Regions from separate parts of the Vibrio cortegadensis genome, predicted to be linked through region 2. Evidence: riboswitches for the same ligand, from Rfam matches in the RefSeq annotation. Region 2 holds a riboswitch; each other region holds the start of a gene.
What was found. A riboswitch is a leader RNA that binds a small molecule or an ion and turns the genes downstream of it on or off. The one in region 2 is predicted to bind thiamine pyrophosphate.

Region 1 (6,672 bases), on a different replicon from region 2:
AATATCGATATCAGCCAGTAATTCATCAACATGCTGCGCACCTTTAGCGACACCTTGTTGGAATTCATCTCCGCTATAAAGCTCTATCCAACTGGCATAAGGGTTACCTTCTAATACCGTTTTCTCACTAGCCATCAATTGTCGACCAATGAGTGCATAGCCGAGTGAGCACGGTGCCAAAGCCGCATAAAGATCGACAATATCACCCGACATTCCTGCATCGAGTACGTAGCGGGTATAAGCCACAGTTGCAACATCTTCCGGTTCCGCTTCTAAATCCGTTTCCGTCAATCCCCAATTAGCGCAATAACTGACATGGTGAGCAATTTCTGAATCAAGCAGCGCATGAACACTAGGCAGAGCTTTGCGCATATCCGCTAAAGTTCGAGCCTTATAAATCGCCAATGCGTATGCACGAGCGTACTGCTTCAAAAATAGAAAATCTTGCTTTAGATAATGCAGGTAACAGTCTGCATGTAAGGAACCACGTCCTAACTGTTGAACAAACGAATGCTTGGTATAAGCGTCCCAATCCTCTTGGCATGCCTTGATTAGATCTTGATGATTCATCGAGATTTCTCACTATTTTTAATGATGATTGATTGCGAACAGAAAATGGGATTACTCAAAAGTGGGTACGTAATCTTTCGCTTTAGGCAGAGATTGGATGATATTTTGCGAATACATAAACTGCGCATAATCGTCGTAACGCTTCAAATCAACAGCGGATGGTCGCAGCGCAAAACGGTTTAACGTATCGTTCCACGCGCGCTTATTCAGTTCATTATTGAGCGTGTCTGGCGCATAAGCGACGAACTGCTTCCAAGACTCTTGAGGATGATTGACGATATAAACCGTGGCTTGCTCTAAGGCTTTATTGAATGCTTTTATTACTTCTTTATCGTAAGTGTTTGCATTCGCGACAAATACCAATTCATCATAAGTCGGCACACCATGTTCTTCGGGGAAAAACGCTTTCGATTGATAACCCTCTAATGCCAACTGATTGGTTTCAAAGTTGCGTAAACCGCCCCAAATCGCATCCACTTTTCCTGCGGCTAATGACGAAGATAATGCCCACCCAACGTTGATGATCTCTACATCTTTATAGCTCACACCACGAGTTTGCAGCATGGTGCCAATCGTCGCTTCTTCATTACCCGCAATCGCGATTCCTATCTTCTTCCCTTTAAGATCAGACATGTCATCAATCTTGTTATTGTCGAGCACCATCAGCGTATTCAATGGCGTGGCAATCAAGGTTGAAGCGCGAATAAGTGGCAAGCCCGCCGCGACATCAATGGTTAAATTAGGCTGATATGAAATAGCTAAATCCACTTTATTAGCTGCAACGAGCTTAGGTGGTGTACTTGGATCAGCAGGCTCCTGTATCTCGACTTTTAAGCCTTGCTGTGCAAAATATCCTCGCTCTTTCGCAATCACAATCGGGCCGTGGTTTGGATTCACAAACCAATCAAGCATCAATGTCAGCGGCTTAACTTCAACGTTCTCGTCAGCTTGAACGTTCACAGAAAGCAATGTAGTCGCAAGTGCAATAGCACTCATAATCGTTTTCTTTTTCACTGTTTTTCCTTCTTGTATTTCCATATTGGTAATCTATTCATGAGCGGCTTAGCTCATTCATTTTTTTGTTGTAATAAGTTTTCAAACCGCTGCTCTATCGGCTCATATTCCGATGATGCACGCTCCTTGAATCGCACATAATGGGGATCACACTTCCCACGGGATCAGTTTCTTCAAAATGAAATCGGCACAGAAATAGAGTGAGACAGACAACGCTGAAAGCACAAACAGTGCAGCAAACATGTCATCTATCATCATCCGAGCATTGGTTTGTAACATCAGATAACCCAAACCTTCACTTGATCCCACCCACTCTCCCGCAACCGCGCCAATCGGGGCAATTACCACAGCTACTCGAATGCCGGAACCTAAAGTAGGCAGCGAAGCAGGCAATTGAATATGGCGTAACATTTGCCATTTGGTTGCGCCCATGGTTTTAGCCAAATCAAGATAGCCAACAGGAGTGTTACGTAATCCGTCATAGCAGCATGTCGTCACAGGGAAAAAAATGATCAACGCCGCCATGACGATTTTTGATGCAATGCCATAGCCAAGCCACAGCATAAGAACGGGAGCAATCGCGAATACTGGAATGGCTTGGCTAGCAATGAGAATTGGGAGTAACCAACGTTTTACTGGTTTAAATAACAACATCTGTAACGCAAATAACAACCCCATAGAAAGCCCTAAAAGTAGGCCTAAAATGATCTCTTGCGCTGTAACGAAGGTATGTTTAGCCAATACGTCAGAGCGTTGAATTAAGCTATTAAAAACATCTAACGGGGCTGGCAGAATAAAAGGAGGGGTCTCAAAAATCACCACTATCGCTTGCCAAAGCCCAACGATAACCAGCCCAGAAAACAGCATTCGCAACAGCTGATGAGGAAGGTGACGGTTATCAAGAAGACGTCTGGATACCAATCTTAGTTGAGCCGAACTATTCATAATCACTCTCCAACTGATCGATAATGCACTGCTGTAACTGAGCACAATTGGAATCAAACTTTCTTGGCATTTCAGAGTCAGGAACAGACAAAATATCGGCAATGTTCAATGATTGCGCAAAAGCAGGAGTACCTTGAATAATGTATAACTGATGCGCTAATCGAATCGCTTCTTGTGGATCATGAGTGATCAATACCACTGTTTTATCGGAGAGCAGCTCATATGCAAGATTTTGCAATCGATAACGAGTGACGGCATCCAACGCCGAGAAAGGTTCATCCATTAACACAATCGGTTTGTCTTGCATTAAAGTTCGAGCTAAAGCAACTCTCTGGCGCATACCACCCGATAGCTGCTGAGGCAGAAGTTGAGCCTTGCCTGCTAATCCCACTCGGTTCAGTAGATCTAGAGCTTTAGCTTGCTGATGTTCAAAGGCTGAAGATCCAAATTTATCACTCAGCAGCACATTATCTAATACCGACAGCCAAGGCATCAGCAGATCTTGCTGAGCCATATACGCAATATGACCATCAATTGCGATAGCTTGAGAGGCTTTATCGTTACCGCAGAGGTTAAGTTCACCGCGCCACTCAGCTTTACCTTCTAACAGCCCCGCAAGGTAGCGAAGTAAAGAACTTTTCCCACAACCGCTGCGCCCTAAAATACACGTCCATAACGTTGCAGGAATGCGCATGTTTAGCCCTGAAATAATGGGCTGTTCAGTATCTTGGTAACGTAAATAGCCCGATATAATGTCTAACCACTCCCCAGGTTCAACACTGAGAACCGAGCGATTAAGCGATGCTTGAGCTGGCGCGTCCTGCATATTAACGGACATCATTATGACCATCAAAGAAGTGGTGAACTGGACCATGTCCTTGGCCAATATCCAACTCATCGGCATGAGCGATGGCTAAAGATATATATTGCTTAGCCAACTTAACCGCACTGAATAGATCATTACCTTGTGCTAAATATGAAGCGATTGCCGATGATAAAGTACATCCCGTGCCATGAGTATTATGGGTATCTACTCTTTTTGCACTCAAACGCTCAACGCGATCGGAAAAGATCAGCAAATCATTACTATTCTCATCGCACTCTAGATGACCACCTTTGAGCAGTACTGAGTTCGCACCCAACTGTCGCAGATCAGCAATCATCAAGTTCATTGCATTTTCATTGGTTGGAATAGAACTACCAATCAGAGCTGCACCTTCTGGGAGGTTTGGAGTGATCACATCAGCCAGTGGAAGCAGTTCTGCTTTTAGCGTACTGATCGCTGAGTTCTCTAACAGCAAGTCTCCACTGGTCGCGACCATTACAGGGTCAACCACGACAAATTGTGGTCGATACTGCTTAATCTTTGCGGCAACGGTTTTAATGATTTCAGAATCAGCCAGCATCCCGACTTTAACAGCGACAACATTTAAATCGGTGAAAACCGCATCTAACTGAGTTTCAATATGATCAATTGGAATGGGGAAAATGGCCGAAACGCCGAGTGTATTTTGAGAAGTAATGGCCGTTATTACCGAACAGGAATAGCTGCCTGTGGCCGACATCGCTTTAATATCAGCTTGAATTCCCGCGCCACCGCCGCTATCAGAGCCTGCAATAGTCAACACAATCGGAGTGGTAGAATCAGGTAATATTTGGGAAGAGGAATGTGATGATATATGAGAATGTGACATAAAAGCTCCAAGACTAATGCAAGGAACTCTCTGGCTAAAAAACAGACGAATGTTGGGATCGATTCATCATTAGCAAGACTATAGTTCCCTACGCCAGTGTTAACTGAATCAGGTTCAACGGGTCTCGCAATTGCGATCTCAGCCTAATGGCCCCCCGACTATGTAAGCCGCGATAATAACAATTTTTCTAAAAAGGGCAATGTTTATAGCGACGAGTATCGATATAAAAGTAAAACTGACAACAACTTAACTTGTGAATAATTGCAACTCGTCGCACAATCCAGCTTCATCTCAACCACTATTTGCTCTCTGTTATAGAGGCTATTTTAGAGCTCACTTATGGATCTTATTCTCAGTCCCACTTTTTTTGCTTTAATCCTTGTTTTTATCTTTGCGGCGATTGTCCGCGGCTTCTCTGGCTTCGGTTTCACGCTTATCGCTCTGCCCTTGAGTGCTCTGTTTGTGCCTGTCATAAAACTGGTTCCGGTATTTATGCTTATCGACTGCCTAGGTAATATTCAACTGCTCCCGAAAGTCAGAAGGTCGGTGGATTGGTCTTGGGTCGCACACGTTTTTATTCCTTGCCTTGTGTTTACTCCGGTAGGGCTATTGCTGCTCACTTCGGTTGATCAGCAAACCATCATCCTAATCATCAGCGGTTTCATTTTTGCTTCTGCTTTCATGATCCAGCGCGGTTTTCAGTATTCGAAAAAGAGTCGAGTTGCTCCTCTCATTTTAGGCAGTTTAGCCGGAATCATGAATGGTGCGGCTTCCATGTCTGGCCCACCCATTGGCACTCACGCATTAGCCAGTCCATTCTCACCTATCGTGGCAAGAGCCTGTTTAATCGCTTTCTTTGTGCTAGCTGATTCGACTGCTTTTATCTCTGCGAGTGTCGCTGGCTTAGTCGATTGGAATACCGTAATTCTTACCCTTGCTCTATTACCAAGCAGCATGTTTGGCGGAGCCGTTGGAACGAAACTATTTGATAAATATGGCGCAGCAAAGTTCAAACCCGTCACTATTGGTTTATTGGTGGTCATTGCGAGTTTCAGCGTGTTACGGGTGGTGTTTAATTCTTAGTCAGGCTCTCTTGGTCAGCCTTGTGTAAATTTTTCACTTATTCGCGGCAATTTCCAAGCCTGATCATTGCATTCACTCATTTTACGAGGCAGGCTGAGAGCGATCATAAGTTATTGAAACGGAATAATATTGGATATGAACATTCTTAAGCCTATCTCAGCTGCACTTCTTATCGCCACTAGCCATTTTGCACTAGCCGACGTAACCTTAAATCTTCCTTCTGACGTCACTCTCTTAGCCGTCAATATGGAAAAGCCACAAACCTCAGGAAGTTTCTTCTCTTCGGTGACCAGTGCAACTTTAGAAGATGGACAAAACCAGATCGTTTTCCGCTTTGAGCCCTATTTTGACAAAGGGAATGAACGCAATAGTGTGAGCAGCGATGTTTATATCGTCACTTTTGATGAAGCGAATACAAAATTAGACTTTGTCCTTCCAAAATACCGAACTGAACGTGAAGCAGAACGTGAAATCGGAAACATGGAGTGGTCGTTGATCGACGAGAAAGGCGAAACCATTTCAATTAAAACCGACAAGCTGAAAAAAGACGGCATGCAACTTGGTCGTAACTATGTTCGTGAATCAGAGGATTATAACCGTGCCGGAGGCATTGCTTCTATCGGTGTTGTCACCACTGTCGTGACGCTTCCAAAAGCAAAGACAGAAACCGCGACAAAACCAGTCGTTGTAACACAAGCGGAGCAACCACAAATTGACAGTACTGCTGAAGAAATGCTGCATTTTTGGTACAGCAAAGCTGATGCTGACACCCAAGCCCGCTTTAAAGATTTCATCAATAAGAAGTAAAGTTAGCACTCAGTAAAATGCCATCAACTGTCTGTTTAATTTAAATTTTATCAAGATAGTAGAAAAATAACTGGCTTCCTGTTAGCTTGAATTATTCAATAATGAATAGTTAAGGGAAGCCATGTTTAGCCTAAAAATTGATGATGAATTAGAATTAGCACTCGTACAAGAATCCTTCGCTTCACACTATTCTGATATTGCTTGCAGCCAGAAAGAGTATTTATCTCAGTGGCTCGCTTGGCCTCCTCACTGCCAGAGTGAACAAGACTTTCGTATTTTCATTCAACGCTCTCTCCACGATTACGCTGAAGGAAAGTCCATGACTTGCGCGGTTTGGTATCAGGATCGGTTAGTCGGAAACACCAGCTTTAATAGTATTGACCATGACTTACAAAAAGTGACCATTGGTTACTGGTTGTCTCAAGATGAGCAAGGCAAGGGAATCATGAGTCGAGTGGTCAAAAAGCTAATTAGTATCGCTTTCGATGAGCTTGATATGCAAAAAATCGAGATTTCTGCTGCCGAAGGAAACAAACCGAGCCGAGCTCTGTGCGAACGT
Region 2 (6,672 bases):
GACGCATCTCGTTTTTGTTTACGGCACATTACGTAAAAATGAATCGAACCATTTCTATCTAGATGATGCCGAATTTATCGGAAATTTTACAACACCACCAAACTTCGCCCTGTTTGACTTGGGGCGATACCCCGCAATTATTGAAGGAAAGCAATGTATCGTCGGTGAAGTTTATGCGATTAACGATGACATTTTAGAGCAGCTTGATCGTTTAGAAGATATCCCTATTGAGTATCGAAGAGAATCAATCAATACACCTTTTGGGTTGGCATGGGCCTACCTCTATCAAGATACTCGCCAGCTGCGTAAACCGATAGAATCAGGAGATTGGTGCCTGCGTTAAGTAAAAACTGATGGGCTGTTTTTCTCTTTAATTTTGCCTTTCTCTTTAAATAAAAAAGCGCTGAATTAATCAGCGCTTTGATGTCTACTTTTCGTTGATACTGACAGAAGATCAATCTATCAAAAGTTAGTCTTGGTTTAACTCAAGAAACTCTTCAACTTTGTTAACCATGCTTGGGGAGCCAACAAAGAAAGGCACACGTTCATGCAGTTCTGTTGGTTTTAGGTCCATGATGCGATTAACGCCATCAGATGCTAGACCGCCAGCTTGCTCCATGATGAAAGCGATTGGGTTGCACTCATACAGCAAACGTAGCTTACCTTTCGGATGGCTTTGTGTGCTTGGGTACATGTAAATTCCGCCCTTAAGCAGGTTGCGGTGAAAGTCTGCGACTAATGAACCAATGTAGCGAGAGGTGTATGGGCGACCATCTTCTGGCACATCTTCTTGGCAAAACTTAATATATTTTTTAACGCCTGTTGGGAAGCGAATATAGTTGCCTTCATTGATCGAATAGATCTTACCATTATCTGGGATCATCATGTTTTCATGAGATAGACAGAAAGTGCCTAGCGATGGATCGTAAGTGAAACCATTTACGCCTTTACCTGTGGTGTAAACCAACATGGTTGATGAACCGTAAATGACGTAACCTGCAGCCACTTGTTTGTTGCCTGGCTGTAAGAAATCTTCTTGAGTCGGTGGTGTTCCGATTGGAGATACTCGGCGATAAATCGAGAAAATAGTTCCAACAGATACGTTCACATCAATATTTGAAGAGCCGTCTAGCGGATCCATCAATACGACGTATTTAGCGTTTTTGTTTAGTTCTTTATTAAAAGCAACCGCTTCATCTTCTTCTTCACTGGCGACACCACAAACTTGATCGCGGGCTTCTAGCGCCGCTTTAAATTTATCGTTCGCGTAAAGATCGAGTTTTTGTTGCTCTTCACCTTGGACGTTTTCAGTGCCGACAGCACCAGTAATACTATCAACTAATCCTGCTTTATTAATTTCGCGGTTTACAATTTTAGCAGCAAGACGAATTGAAGATAAAAGAGACGAAAGATCACCGCTTGCGTGGGGGAAGTCAGCTTGCTTTGCAACAATAAACTCACCAAGGGTGCGTAAATCAGACATGTTATTTCCTTAACGTTCTCTGAATCATGTGGGGGATTTTTTTCGATGCGTAAGCGATTGCCTCTTGATGGACTTTACGACCTAAGCATCTAACAAATAGTGTAAATGTTGGATCTTATTAATGGTAATGAAGTAACCGACACAGATCTCACTTCAAATGTCGAGCTCAGAAGTTTTGCAAACAATCTCGCTTTTCCCCGTCTATTCATGGTAAGAAATGAGTTAGTTTCGTTTTGTCTATTTTTGGAAGAGAATTATGCATATTCATATCTTGGGTATTTGCGGTACCTTCATGGGTGGCGCTGCCATTTTAGCCCGTCAATTAGGCCACAAGGTCACTGGTTGCGATGCCAATGTTTATCCTCCAATGAGCACTTTGCTCGAATCTCAAGGTGTGGAAATAATCGAAGGGTTTGACCCTGCTCAATTGGAGCCCCGTCCAGATTTAGTGGTGATCGGTAATGCGATGAGCCGTGGTAATCCTTGTGTCGAATATGTATTAGACAACAACTTAAGGTACACCTCTGGGCCTCAATGGTTACAAGAGTTCTTATTGCATGATCGTTGGGTATTGGCTGTCTCTGGTACGCACGGAAAAACGACCACGTCGAGCATGTTGGCGTGGATCTTAGAAGATTGTGGTTACGCTCCGGGTTTTTTAGTCGGTGGTGTATTAGGTAACTTTGATCAATCAGCTCGCTTAGGCGAAAGCATGTTTTTTGTGGTTGAAGCGGATGAGTACGACAGTGCCTTTTTTGATAAGCGCTCTAAGTTTGTCCACTACCACCCAAGAACCTTAGTGATGAATAACTTAGAGTTTGATCATGCGGATATTTTTGATGATCTAGAGGCGATCAAGCGTCAATTCCACCACTTAGTGAGAACCGTTCCGAGCAATGGGCGTATTTTCTCACCAAAACAAGATGCTGCGATTCATGACGTACTTGATCGTGGTTGCTGGAGCGAACAAGAGAGCAGTGGCCTAGGCGGAGAGTGGCAAGCCGAGAAAATCGTTAACGACGGATCGGAATTTAATGTGCTTTTCCAAGGTGGGTTAGCCGGCCGTGTTAAGTGGGATCTTGTTGGCGATCATAATGTCGATAATGCCCTAATGGCGATTGCCGCGGCGAGACATGTCGGCGTTACCCCTGATCTTGCGTGCGAATCTTTGGCCAAGTTTATCAATACTAAACGCCGTTTAGAGCTAAAAGGGGAGATCAATGGAGTCACCGTATATGACGATTTTGCACACCACCCAACCGCGATTGAACTGACGTTGGGCGGCCTGCGTAACAAAGTGGGTGACAGTAAAATTATTGCGGTATTAGAGCCACGTTCAGCAACCATGAAGCGAGGCGTACACAAAGAAACACTCGCCGCCTCGTTAGCAAAAGCGGATTCCGTTTATCTATATCAACCGGATAATATCGCGTGGTCGGTTCAAGATGTGGCTGAGCAGTGCATTCAACCTGCTTTTACCAGCGCTGAGATGTCGGAGTTTGTGGCTAAAATTGCCGCTGAAGCTAAGCCGGGCGATCAAATTCTAGTGATGAGTAATGGTGGCTTTGAAGGGATACACGACAAGTTGATTGCTGCATTGTCTGTTTAATTCGTCTGCTCCTATTTGTTAAGCAGCATTTGTTAAGTAGCTATGATTGGTAGAGTAGGAATGACACTCTTATTGATGAAATAGCCGTAGGCGAGTATTCTTCGCCATCATTAAATTTACTCATGGATTCGCTTTTGGCTGATCCATATGAGTTTAGTATGGGATAGTTATGGCACCTTGTGACTCGAAAACCATCACCCTTGCATTCACTGGCGCGTCTGGTGCGCCTTACGGATTAAGATTGCTAGAGTGTTTACTTGCGGCGGATTATCACGTCTATTTATTGATCTCTTCGGCTGCGCGAGTGGTTATGGCGACAGAGCACGATCTCAAGCTTCCTAGTGGACCTGATGCTGCAAAAACAGCGCTAGTAAAGCATTTGAATTGCGATGCGGAAAAGCTAACCGTATGTGGCAAAGATGACTGGTTCTCTCCAGTTGCATCGGGTTCTGCGGCACCTAAAAAAATGGTGGTATGCCCTTGTTCAGCAGGAAGCGTGGCCGCGATTGCACATGGAATGTCTGATAATCTGATAGAAAGAGCAGCAGATGTGGTGATGAAAGAGCGTGGGCAACTGTTGTTGGTGGTGCGTGAAACCCCATTTTCAACTCTGCATTTAGAAAATATGCATAAGCTTTCGACCATGGGTGTCACTATCATGCCTGCGGCTCCAGGTTTTTATCATCAACCTAAAACCATTGAAGATCTCATCGATTTCATGGTGGCACGAGTGCTTGATCATCTTGGTATTGAACAAGGTTTAGTGCCTCGTTGGGGTTATGATCAGCGAGTTGTGAAGCCTGAATCTTGATCCTTATGGCTTATTGATCTAATTACCATTACAATTCGACTTACTCATCGGGGGGCCAGTCATTCATTTTGTGGATGATCAGCTGAGATCAAGCATCTGCTTGGGACCCGTAAACCTGAACCGGATAATGCCGGCGTAGGAATTGAGTTTGGAGCAACCTTTTCGTATTCCTCCCTCAAGTCCTGTGTCGTACCTACTACAAGGAAAGCGAACAGTGAAAACCACTCTAACCGCAGTAGCACTTGCTACCATCACCTCTTTTTCGGCGTCTGCCGCTGATAACACACTGACTATTTATACTTATGACTCTTTTGCATCAGAGTGGGGCCCGGGTCCGGCTGTTGAGAAAGCATTTGAATCTAAATGTGGTTGTGATGTGAATTTTGTCGCCCTTGATGATGGTGTGTCGATCTTAAATCGTCTGCGTCTTGAAGGCTCAAATACCAAAGCGGATATCGTATTGGGTTTGGACAACAACTTAATGGTAGAAGCGAAGAAAACCGGTTTATTGACCGAGCATCACGTTGATACCTCTTCTGTTGCTTTGCCAAAAGGTTGGACAGATACGACGTTTGTTCCTTATGACTTCGGTTACTTTGCCTTTGTATACAACACTGAGAAATTGGCCAATCCACCGAAAAGCTTGAAAGAGCTGGTGGAAGAACGTGATGACTTGAAAGTGATTTATCAAGACCCACGAACTTCAACTCCGGGCCAAGGTTTGATGCTGTGGATGAAGTCTGTTTATGGCGACAATGCGAGTGATGCATGGAAAAAATTGGCTAAGAAAACGGTCACAGTAACGAAAGGTTGGTCTGAAGCTTACTCGATGTTCTTAGAGGGCGAGTCTGATTTAGTGCTCTCTTATACGACCTCTCCGGCTTACCATATTATTGCTGAAAATGAGACGAAGTATGCGACAGCGGATTTTGCAGAAGGGCATTACACTCAAGTTGAAGTCGCGGCAAAAGTGAAGGGCTCGAACAATGAAAAGCTGGCGAATGAGTTCATGAATTTCATTTTAAGTGATGACTTCCAATCGGTCATGCCTACCGGGAACTGGATGTACCCAGTTACAAATGTCGCCTTGCCAAAAGGGTTTGAAACACTCTCTTTACCAAAGCAAGCATTAAGCTTCAGTGCAGAAGAGGTGGCTGAAATGCGTAAGCCTTGGATCCGTGAATGGCAACATGCGCTCACTTTTTAATACTAATTAGTCAATAGAATTAATGAATTCAGTTCCTAAAGTTGGATTATGGGTCGCGATAGTTATCGCGACCTTTGTTCTTTGTGCTCTGGCTGCACTTTTTCAGTATGCGCCTTCGCTAGAGCTTTCTAGTGTTTGGTCTGATCCCTATTATCGTCATGTGACCAAATTTAGCTTTTATCAAGCCGGGCTCTCAACGTTACTGAGTGTCGGTTTTGCTATTCCTGTGGCGCACGCTCTGTTTCGTCGCCAGTTTTTTGGTCGTTCATTATTACTCAAATTATTCGCGTCAACATTGGTGTTACCAGTGCTAGTGGGGGTATTTGGCTTATTGGCGATTTATGGAAATAGTGGTTTGCTTGCCAGCTTATTTGCGTGGTTTGAACATCAATTACCGTTTTCTATTTACGGCCTAAATGGCATTTTACTGGCGCATGTTTTTTTTAACCTGCCTTATGCTAGCCGTTTATTATTACAATCTTTAGATGCGGTTCCAGCCGAGCAACACAAGCTATGTGCTCACCTTGGAATGAGTCATTGGGATAAATTTAAGTGGGTTGAATGGCCTAGATTACGACAGCAACTTCCTCATGTGTGTGGCTTAGTGTTCATGCTCTGTTTTACTAGCTTTGCAACGGTGATGGCTCTAGGCGGCGGCCCCAAATCCACCACTATCGAACTGGCTATCTACCAAGCGATTAAGTTTGATTTTGATTTGCAATCTGGTGCGTTACTGGCGGTATGGCAAATGCTGTTATGTGGGGTGTTATCGATGTCAATTCAACGCTTATCAAAACCAATATCGGTATCCAATGGGCAGGTCAGTCGCAATACCTTTATGACCCGAGATTCGATGGCGGCTAAATGCTGGGATGGCTTTTGGATCATGGGTGTCTCAATGCTCGTATTACCTCCATTATTGATGGTGGTACTCAGTGGCATGAATGTGAAAGCGTTGTCGGTGTTGAGCGATATGAGCTTTTGGCTAGCCATGTTCTCTTCCCTTAAGATCGCCATCTTAGCCAGCGGGTTGTCATTGATCTCGGGGATGGCCATCCTATTGACGAGTCGAGCGTGGCGATTGCGTTCTCAAAGCTTGAAAGCCGATGGTATCGAACTGGTCGGGACGATTATTCTCGTGACGCCAGGGTTAGTCATTAGTACGGGGCTATTTTTACTATTGCGTAATGTCACGGACGTATTCAGCATTGCCCCGATGATTGTCATTGGCGTGAACAGTTTAATGGCATTGCCATATGTGATTAAAACTTTATCTCAGCCTATGCTGCATATTGCGCAGCAGTACCAATTATTATGCCCAAGTCTTGGAATGAGTGGGTTCTCACGTTTTCGCCTTGTGGAGTGGCGAGCATTACGCAAGCCTATCGCTAATGCATTTGCGCTGAGTTTTATGCTGTCTGTTGGCGATTTAAGTGCGATAGCTCTTTTTGGTAGCCAAGAATTTAGAACCTTACCTCTCTACCTTTTTCAGTTATTAGGCAGTTATCAAATGGAGGCTGCTGCCGTGGTCGCTTTGAGCTTATTACTGCTGTGCGTGGCGT
Region 3 (6,672 bases), 420 kb from region 2:
TAAGATTGACTATCCTTTTGATTCACTATTATTAAAAGATAAATAATATGTCACACCCACTTAGTCGAAATCCTCAAAATTTATATCAAGTATTACGCTGGTCACTCCTCGTTCTTCCTGTTGCTTTGCTTGTCGGTTCATTCAATGCCTTTTTTTTATGGTTGTTAAGTGAGGCGACGCTCGCACGAATTGATAACCCCTGGTTGATTTATTTACTGCCTATTTCAGGCTTAGCTATCGTTTATAGCTACCGAAACTGGGGAAAGAACTCCGCTGGAGGTAATAACCTTATCATGGATGAGATTCATCAAGCAGGTGAAGGCGTACCGGTTAGAATGGGACCACTTGTCCTATTTACTACTGTTATTACGCATCTCTTTGGTGGCTCTGCAGGCCGTGAAGGGACGGCTGTTCAAATCGGTGGAGCAACGACTGATTGGTTATCTAAAGTATTTAAGCTGTCTGAACAAGATAGAAAAATGATGCTTACAGCGGGTGTCGCTGCTGGTTTTGCATCAATTTTTGGAACTCCGTTTACAGGAGCGATTTTTGCTCTAGAAGTTCTATTTATTGGGCGAATTAAATTCAATGCGATAATACCAGCGTTACTAGCGGCAATATTAGCGAATGTTGTGGCATCCGCTTGGGGAGCTCACCATACTCATTACTTGATTAGCTTTGATCAAGTGAGCACACTCTTTGGTCATAATATCGATATTGATATCGTGCTTATGGGCAAAGTTATCATTGCATCTGTTGGGTTTGGATTGGCAGGATACTTATTTGGAGAGTTGACTCACGGGTTGAAAGATTTGTTCAATGCGGTGTTAAAGAACCCTTACCTTATCGTTGTTGTCGGTGGGGTCATTGTCATTATTCTAGCGCAGTTGTTGGGGAACTATGACTATATTGGTATTGGTGTCTATCCTAGTCGCGAAGGTGGTGTCAGTATTACCTCTGCTTTCTCAGCAGGAGGGGCTGAGTGGTATAGCTGGATAGTTAAATTATTACTTACAGCAATCACACTCGCTGCGGGTTATAAAGGTGGGGAAGTTACTCCGCTGTTCTTTGTTGGAGCTACATTAGGTAACTTTCTTGCGTGGGTCATGGGAGCGCCTGTGGACCTGTTCGCTGCTTTGGGCTTCTTAGCTGTTTTTGCGGCTGCGACGAATACTCCTTTAGCCTGCACAATTATGGGTGTTGAGCTGTTTGGTGGTGAGTATCTGCCTTATTTTGCCCTTGCATGCTATACAGCATATTATTTTAGTGGCCATACTGGTATCTATTCATCACAGCGTGTCGCCGTTTCAAAGACATTAAAACACGGTAGAGATCATGATGGGTCGAATAAAATTGGTTCATATCGTGAGCATAAATCGTCTCACTTAAAACGTCTGAGTAAGACGTTAGCGAATCGAAAAAAATAGTTTCACGTGGAACACATCACATTTTCTAGTGACACTAGCTGTTGTGGTGTGTTCTTCATTTCAATTAGCCCATGGATTCCCTATACTCCGACTGCTCAATATTTAATTAAAGATATTGAATGGAACTTGTCGGAGTGCTTAGTACTTACACATAAAGTACGAGCTGAGACCGCAATGCGGGATCCGTGGAACCTGATTAGGTTAATACCTACGAAGGGAACAAGAGAAAACCTAACCTTAGGTTGAGAGTTGTATTGCATACTTCTTATATTTCTAAATATATTGATAATCTGCAATATGAGCCTTGAAACTATGGCCTCTTGCTACACAATCCGACAAGCAATTATCCCAGTTATTACGAGGAATTTGCTATGTCGTCAAGTCGAAAAACATCGCGTCTTAATGCGAAATCAAACATTGCTTCACTATCTGTTCAGCCATATCCCAACTCAAAAAAAACATACATCAACGGATCGCGTCCAGACATCCGTGTACCTATGCGAGAAATATCTCTTGCGGACAGCCTCATTGGAGGTTCGAAGGAGTCTCCGCTGTATGCATCGAACGAGCCTATACAAGTTTATGACACGTCAGGTTCATACACTGACTCAAGCCATAATGTGAATGTCTATTCTGGTCTACCTAAGGTAAGAGATGCGTGGATAGAAGAGCGTGCTGATACTGAGCTCTTAGAAGGTGTTAGTTCAGTCTACTCGAAAGGGCGACTAGAAGATGAAACACTGAATGATCTGAGATATGGGAACTTGCCAAGTATACGCCGTGCCGCAGCAAACCAGTGTGTGACACAATTGCATTACGCACGTAAAGGCATTATCACCCCAGAGATGGAATTCATTGCGATTCGAGAAAACATGGGCCGACAGAAATTCTCTGATGGCCAGTTAAATCACCAACATGCAGGGCACAGCTTTGGTGCTAACTTACCCAAAGAAATCACACCTGAATTTGTGCGTAAAGAGGTTGCTGAAGGTCGAGCGATTATTCCTTCAAATATCAACCACCCAGAATCCGAGCCAATGATCATTGGTCGAAACTTTCTTGTTAAGGTAAACGCCAATATAGGTAACTCATCAGTGAGTTCATCGATAGAAGAAGAAGTTGAAAAACTGATTTGGGCAACTCGATGGGGGGCTGATACTGTCATGGATCTCTCCACTGGTCGAAACATTCATGAGACACGTGAATGGATACTAAGAAACAGCCCTGTACCTATTGGCACCGTTCCAATGTACCAAGCGCTAGAAAAAGTGAATGGCATTGCTGAAAACCTTAATTGGGAGGTGATGCGGGATACATTAATTGAGCAAGCTGAGCAGGGCGTTGATTACTTCACCATCCATGCGGGTTTGCTTCTTCGTTATGTGCCTATGACCGCTAAACGTGTTACAGGCATTGTTTCGCGCGGTGGTTCAATCATCGCTAAGTGGTGTTTAGCGCATCATCAGGAGAGTTTCCTCTATACTCATTTTCGTGAAATTTGCGAGATTTGCGCCAAGTACGATGTTGCTCTTTCTCTCGGAGATGGTTTACGACCGGGTTCTATCGCTGATGCAAATGATGAAGCACAGTTCTCTGAATTAAAAACATTAGGTGAGTTAACTAAAGTTGCATGGGAATACGATGTACAAGTAATTATTGAAGGCCCCGGACACATTCCAATGCACATGATTAAAGAGAATATGGACGTGCAATTGGAGCACTGTCATGAAGCGCCATTTTATACATTGGGGCCACTGACTACTGACATTGCACCAGGTTATGATCACATCACTTCAGGTATTGGTGCTGCAATGATAGGTTGGTATGGCTGTGCGATGCTCTGTTATGTCACCCCGAAGGAACACCTTGGTCTACCAAATAAAGAAGATGTCAAAACAGGGATGATTACTTACAAGCTTGCCGCACATGCTGCCGATCTTGCTAAGGGGCATCCTGGGGCTCAAATTCGTGATAACGCGTTATCGAAAGCTCGATTCGAATTTCGCTGGGAAGATCAGTTTAACCTAGCACTCGATCCCGAAACCGCACGAGCATTTCATGACGAAACCTTACCCCAAGAGTCGGGAAAAGTAGCGCATTTCTGTTCAATGTGCGGCCCTAAATTTTGCTCGATGAAGATATCTCAAGAAGTCCGAGAATATGCGAAAGACACCAAGCAGGTAGCGGCAGATCAAGCAATTGACATCAAGATGCTGAATGATCCTTTAGAAGGCATGCGTCAAAAATCACACGAGTTTCTATCTTCAGGTTCTGAGTTGTATCACCCTATATCTTCAGCTCAACCTAAACCAAGTATGAACGTGATTGTGGAGGAGGAGTAAGCATGAAATTGCAAATTCCTGCTCAGCACGTTGAGTTAACAGGGAAGGTGCAGCGATGTTTGCTGATAGCTGAACAGCATGGGTTTAGCATTGGGGATATCGAGTTGGGTGTTAGCCAAACTCGTGCCTTCCGACTTTTATCCGATGATACGAATGTTGAATTTGCTTTAGCGAGTGCTTTGAAGGCTGAAGAAAGAGCAACTCATATACTCAAATTTGTGTTGGATTACGACTCGCAACCATCGTTGTTTGACGCAACGAATCTTCTCGCCGAAAAGCCATCTGTCATATTTATTGGTAGTTTTCACGAAAATCATGCTGTTGATATTTGGCGATGTGGCGATGAAACTCGCAGTCAAATCACTTCTGATAAACAAAAAGACTTGCGTGATGAAAGCCAAGGAACTCATTCTACTTTGGAAAGTCACCTCGCTTGGTTGATTACATCGTTATGTTTAGGCTTTCCAATTGAAGACGCGCTTGTTCTGGCGAGAGCGAGTATCTCCGTAAAAACAGATTCAGATGTTTATGATGTTTCACGTGAAACATGGCCAGTCGATTTTAGTAGCTTTCCTGTACCTGCTTTGATGCCGAGTAAGCTCAATGCTGAACTGAAACCATCACAAGCTGATACATTGCACCAGTCTCAATCTATCTCACCTATAGTTTTTAAGGCATTGAGTAAAGATAGTTTAGGTTTGTACCCGGTCGTGAGTAATGCCGAATGGATTGAAAAGTTACTATTACTTGGTATTAAAACCATTCAACTCAGAGTTAAAGACCCATCAACGGCCGATTTAGAAGAGCAGATCGTTCAAGCTATTCGACTCGGAGAAAAATATCAGGCTCAGGTATTCATCAATGACTATTGGGAGCTGGCTATCAAGCATGGCGCTTTTGGTGTGCACTTAGGACAAGAGGACATCGAAACTGCCGACTTACAGAAGATTGCCACAAGCGGAATGTGTTTAGGCGTTTCCACGCACGGGTATCATGAACTGCTCCGAATTAGCCAACTGTCACCAAGTTACATTGCGCTAGGGCATATTTTCCCAACCACGACGAAACAAATGCCATCTAAACCTCAAGGCCTTACGAGGTTGAAACTGTATCAAGGTTTGATTAATCAGATGAATGACAACTCTCAGAAGTCCGGTATACCGACAGTAGCGATTGGTGGTATTGATTTATCGACCGCAAACATGGTCTGGTCGTGTGGGGTTTCAAGCCTAGCGGTGGTTCGAGCGATAACCCTATCAACGAATCCAAAGGAAACCATTGCAGACTTCAACAATATTATGAATGCGAACCATGAGCGTACAGAGGAGGTTTTATGCTAAGTCCTTCTCTTACTGACCAACAATTTTTACGCTATCAGCGACAGATATCACTGTCTGAGATACAAGAAATAGGGCAATCAAAATTAAATAAAGCGTCAGTACTTATTGTGGGATGTGGTGGCTTGGGTTCTGCTTCAGCCCTTTATCTCTCAGCTTCTGGGGTAGGACAACTCGTCATCGCAGATAGTGATGCGGTCGAGAGTTCTAATTTACAACGACAGGTCATCTATCAAGAGAAGGATATTGGCAGTCAGAAAGTCATCGCGATGAAGCGCCAACTATCGGCATTGAACTCTGATACTAATGTTCGGAGTGTGGATGCTCTTCTTAATGGTCAGCAATTGGATATAGAAGTGATGATGGCGGATATCGTCGTCGATTGCAGTGATAATATAGAAACTAGACAGGCAATAAACCTGGCTTGTTATCAGCATAAAACGCCACTGGTATCAGGTTCTGCGATTGGTTGGAAAGGGCAGTTAACAACATTTAGCTATCAAAAAGGTACCCCTTGCTATCACTGCTTGTTTCCCTATCAGAACCTCCCTCAAGCCAGTCGCTGCAATGAACTGGGGATTATGGGGCCAGTGGTTGGCGTCATAGGCAACCTTCAAGCACTGCAAGTCATCAAGTTGCTTACTCAGCCTTGCCGAATCAATTCCGGAGAAATACACCTGTTTGATGGACAGGAGCTGAGCTGGGAAACATTAACTTTCAGCCAAGACTCCGATTGCTCTGTTTGCCAAGTGACAACTCAGTCAGTTCAACAACATCATATAAAGGAATAATAAGTTGATGATCAATCTAACACTCAATAATAGGCCAATCACTATTGAGTCATGCCAGACACTTGCTTGGCTGCTTAATGATCTAGGTTTGAAGACGGAAGGCTGCGCGGTTGCTGTGAATGAGAGCATTATTGCAAAGTCACAATGGCAGCATTTCACATTTAATGACGGTGATTCAATCTCGCTGTTTCAAGCTATTGCTGGAGGTTAATAATGCTTACGATTGCAGGAAAAAAATTTCGTTCTCGTCTTTTTACCGGAACTGGAAAATTCGCAAGTAATGAATTGATGACGCAAGCGATACTCCAATCTGAATCTGAGTTGGCAACTATAGCGCTTAAAAGAGTCGATATTAATGACCAGTCAGACAATATTCTCCAGCCATTGGCGCAGTCTGGAATTAACCTTCTCCCCAACACTTCGGGAGCTAAAACCGCGCGGGATGCCGTTTATGCTGCTCATCTTGCAAGAGAGGCTCTTGGTACAAACTGGTTAAAGTTGGAGATACACCCAGATCCGAAATATCTAATGCCAGATCCTATTGAAACATTGAAGGCCGCAGAGCAACTCGTCGATGATGGATTTGTTGTGCTGCCTTACTGCCATGCCGATCCTGTATTGTGTAAGCGGCTTGAAGAAGTAGGTTGTGCAGCTGTCATGCCGTTAGGATCGCCAATAGGGTCGAATAAAGGGATCGCATCGAAGGATTTTCTGGAGATTATTATTGATCAAGCAAACGTACCTGTTGTGGTAGACGCTGGCATTGGCGCTCCAT

Region 1: it holds a riboswitch for thiamine pyrophosphate, as region 2 does, so the genes downstream of both, thiD (bifunctional hydroxymethylpyrimidine kinase/phosphomethylpyrimidine kinase) here and thiB (thiamine ABC transporter substrate binding subunit) in region 2, are expected to answer to the same signal.
Region 3: it holds a riboswitch for thiamine pyrophosphate, as region 2 does, so the genes downstream of both, thiC (phosphomethylpyrimidine synthase ThiC) here and thiB (thiamine ABC transporter substrate binding subunit) in region 2, are expected to answer to the same signal.

The regions. Positions count from the first base shown of each region.
Region 1 covers NZ_AP025473.1:678,032-684,703, reverse strand. Annotated here, with positions in the region: gene tenA (thiaminase II) at 1-570, opposite strand, end outside; gene OCV39_RS17360 (ABC transporter substrate-binding protein) at 622-1,608, opposite strand; partial or broken gene OCV39_RS17355 (ABC transporter permease) at 1,732-2,442, opposite strand; gene OCV39_RS17350 (ABC transporter ATP-binding protein) at 2,522-3,370, opposite strand; gene thiD (bifunctional hydroxymethylpyrimidine kinase/phosphomethylpyrimidine kinase) at 3,357-4,223, opposite strand; TPP riboswitch at 4,292-4,390, opposite strand; gene OCV39_RS17340 (sulfite exporter TauE/SafE family protein) at 4,563-5,306, shown strand; gene OCV39_RS17335 (DUF2057 family protein) at 5,442-6,113, shown strand; gene OCV39_RS17330 (GNAT family N-acetyltransferase) at 6,235-6,672, shown strand, end outside.
Region 2 covers NZ_AP025472.1:349,588-356,259, forward strand. Annotated here, with positions in the region: gene OCV39_RS01635 (gamma-glutamylcyclotransferase family protein) at 1-343, shown strand, start outside; gene fbp (class 1 fructose-bisphosphatase) at 470-1,483, opposite strand; gene mpl (UDP-N-acetylmuramate:L-alanyl-gamma-D-glutamyl-meso-diaminopimelate ligase) at 1,740-3,092, shown strand; gene OCV39_RS01650 (flavin prenyltransferase UbiX) at 3,262-3,903, shown strand; TPP riboswitch at 3,942-4,062, shown strand; gene thiB (thiamine ABC transporter substrate binding subunit) at 4,118-5,110, shown strand; gene thiP (thiamine/thiamine pyrophosphate ABC transporter permease ThiP) at 5,133-6,672, shown strand, end outside.
Region 3 covers NZ_AP025472.1:3,043,964-3,050,635, reverse strand. Annotated here, with positions in the region: gene OCV39_RS14195 (voltage-gated chloride channel family protein) at 48-1,427, shown strand; TPP riboswitch at 1,548-1,663, shown strand; gene thiC (phosphomethylpyrimidine synthase ThiC) at 1,799-3,769, shown strand; gene OCV39_RS14185 (thiamine phosphate synthase) at 3,772-5,109, shown strand; gene OCV39_RS14180 (HesA/MoeB/ThiF family protein) at 5,103-5,897, shown strand; gene thiS (sulfur carrier protein ThiS) at 5,905-6,108, shown strand; gene OCV39_RS14170 (thiazole synthase) at 6,111-6,672, shown strand, end outside.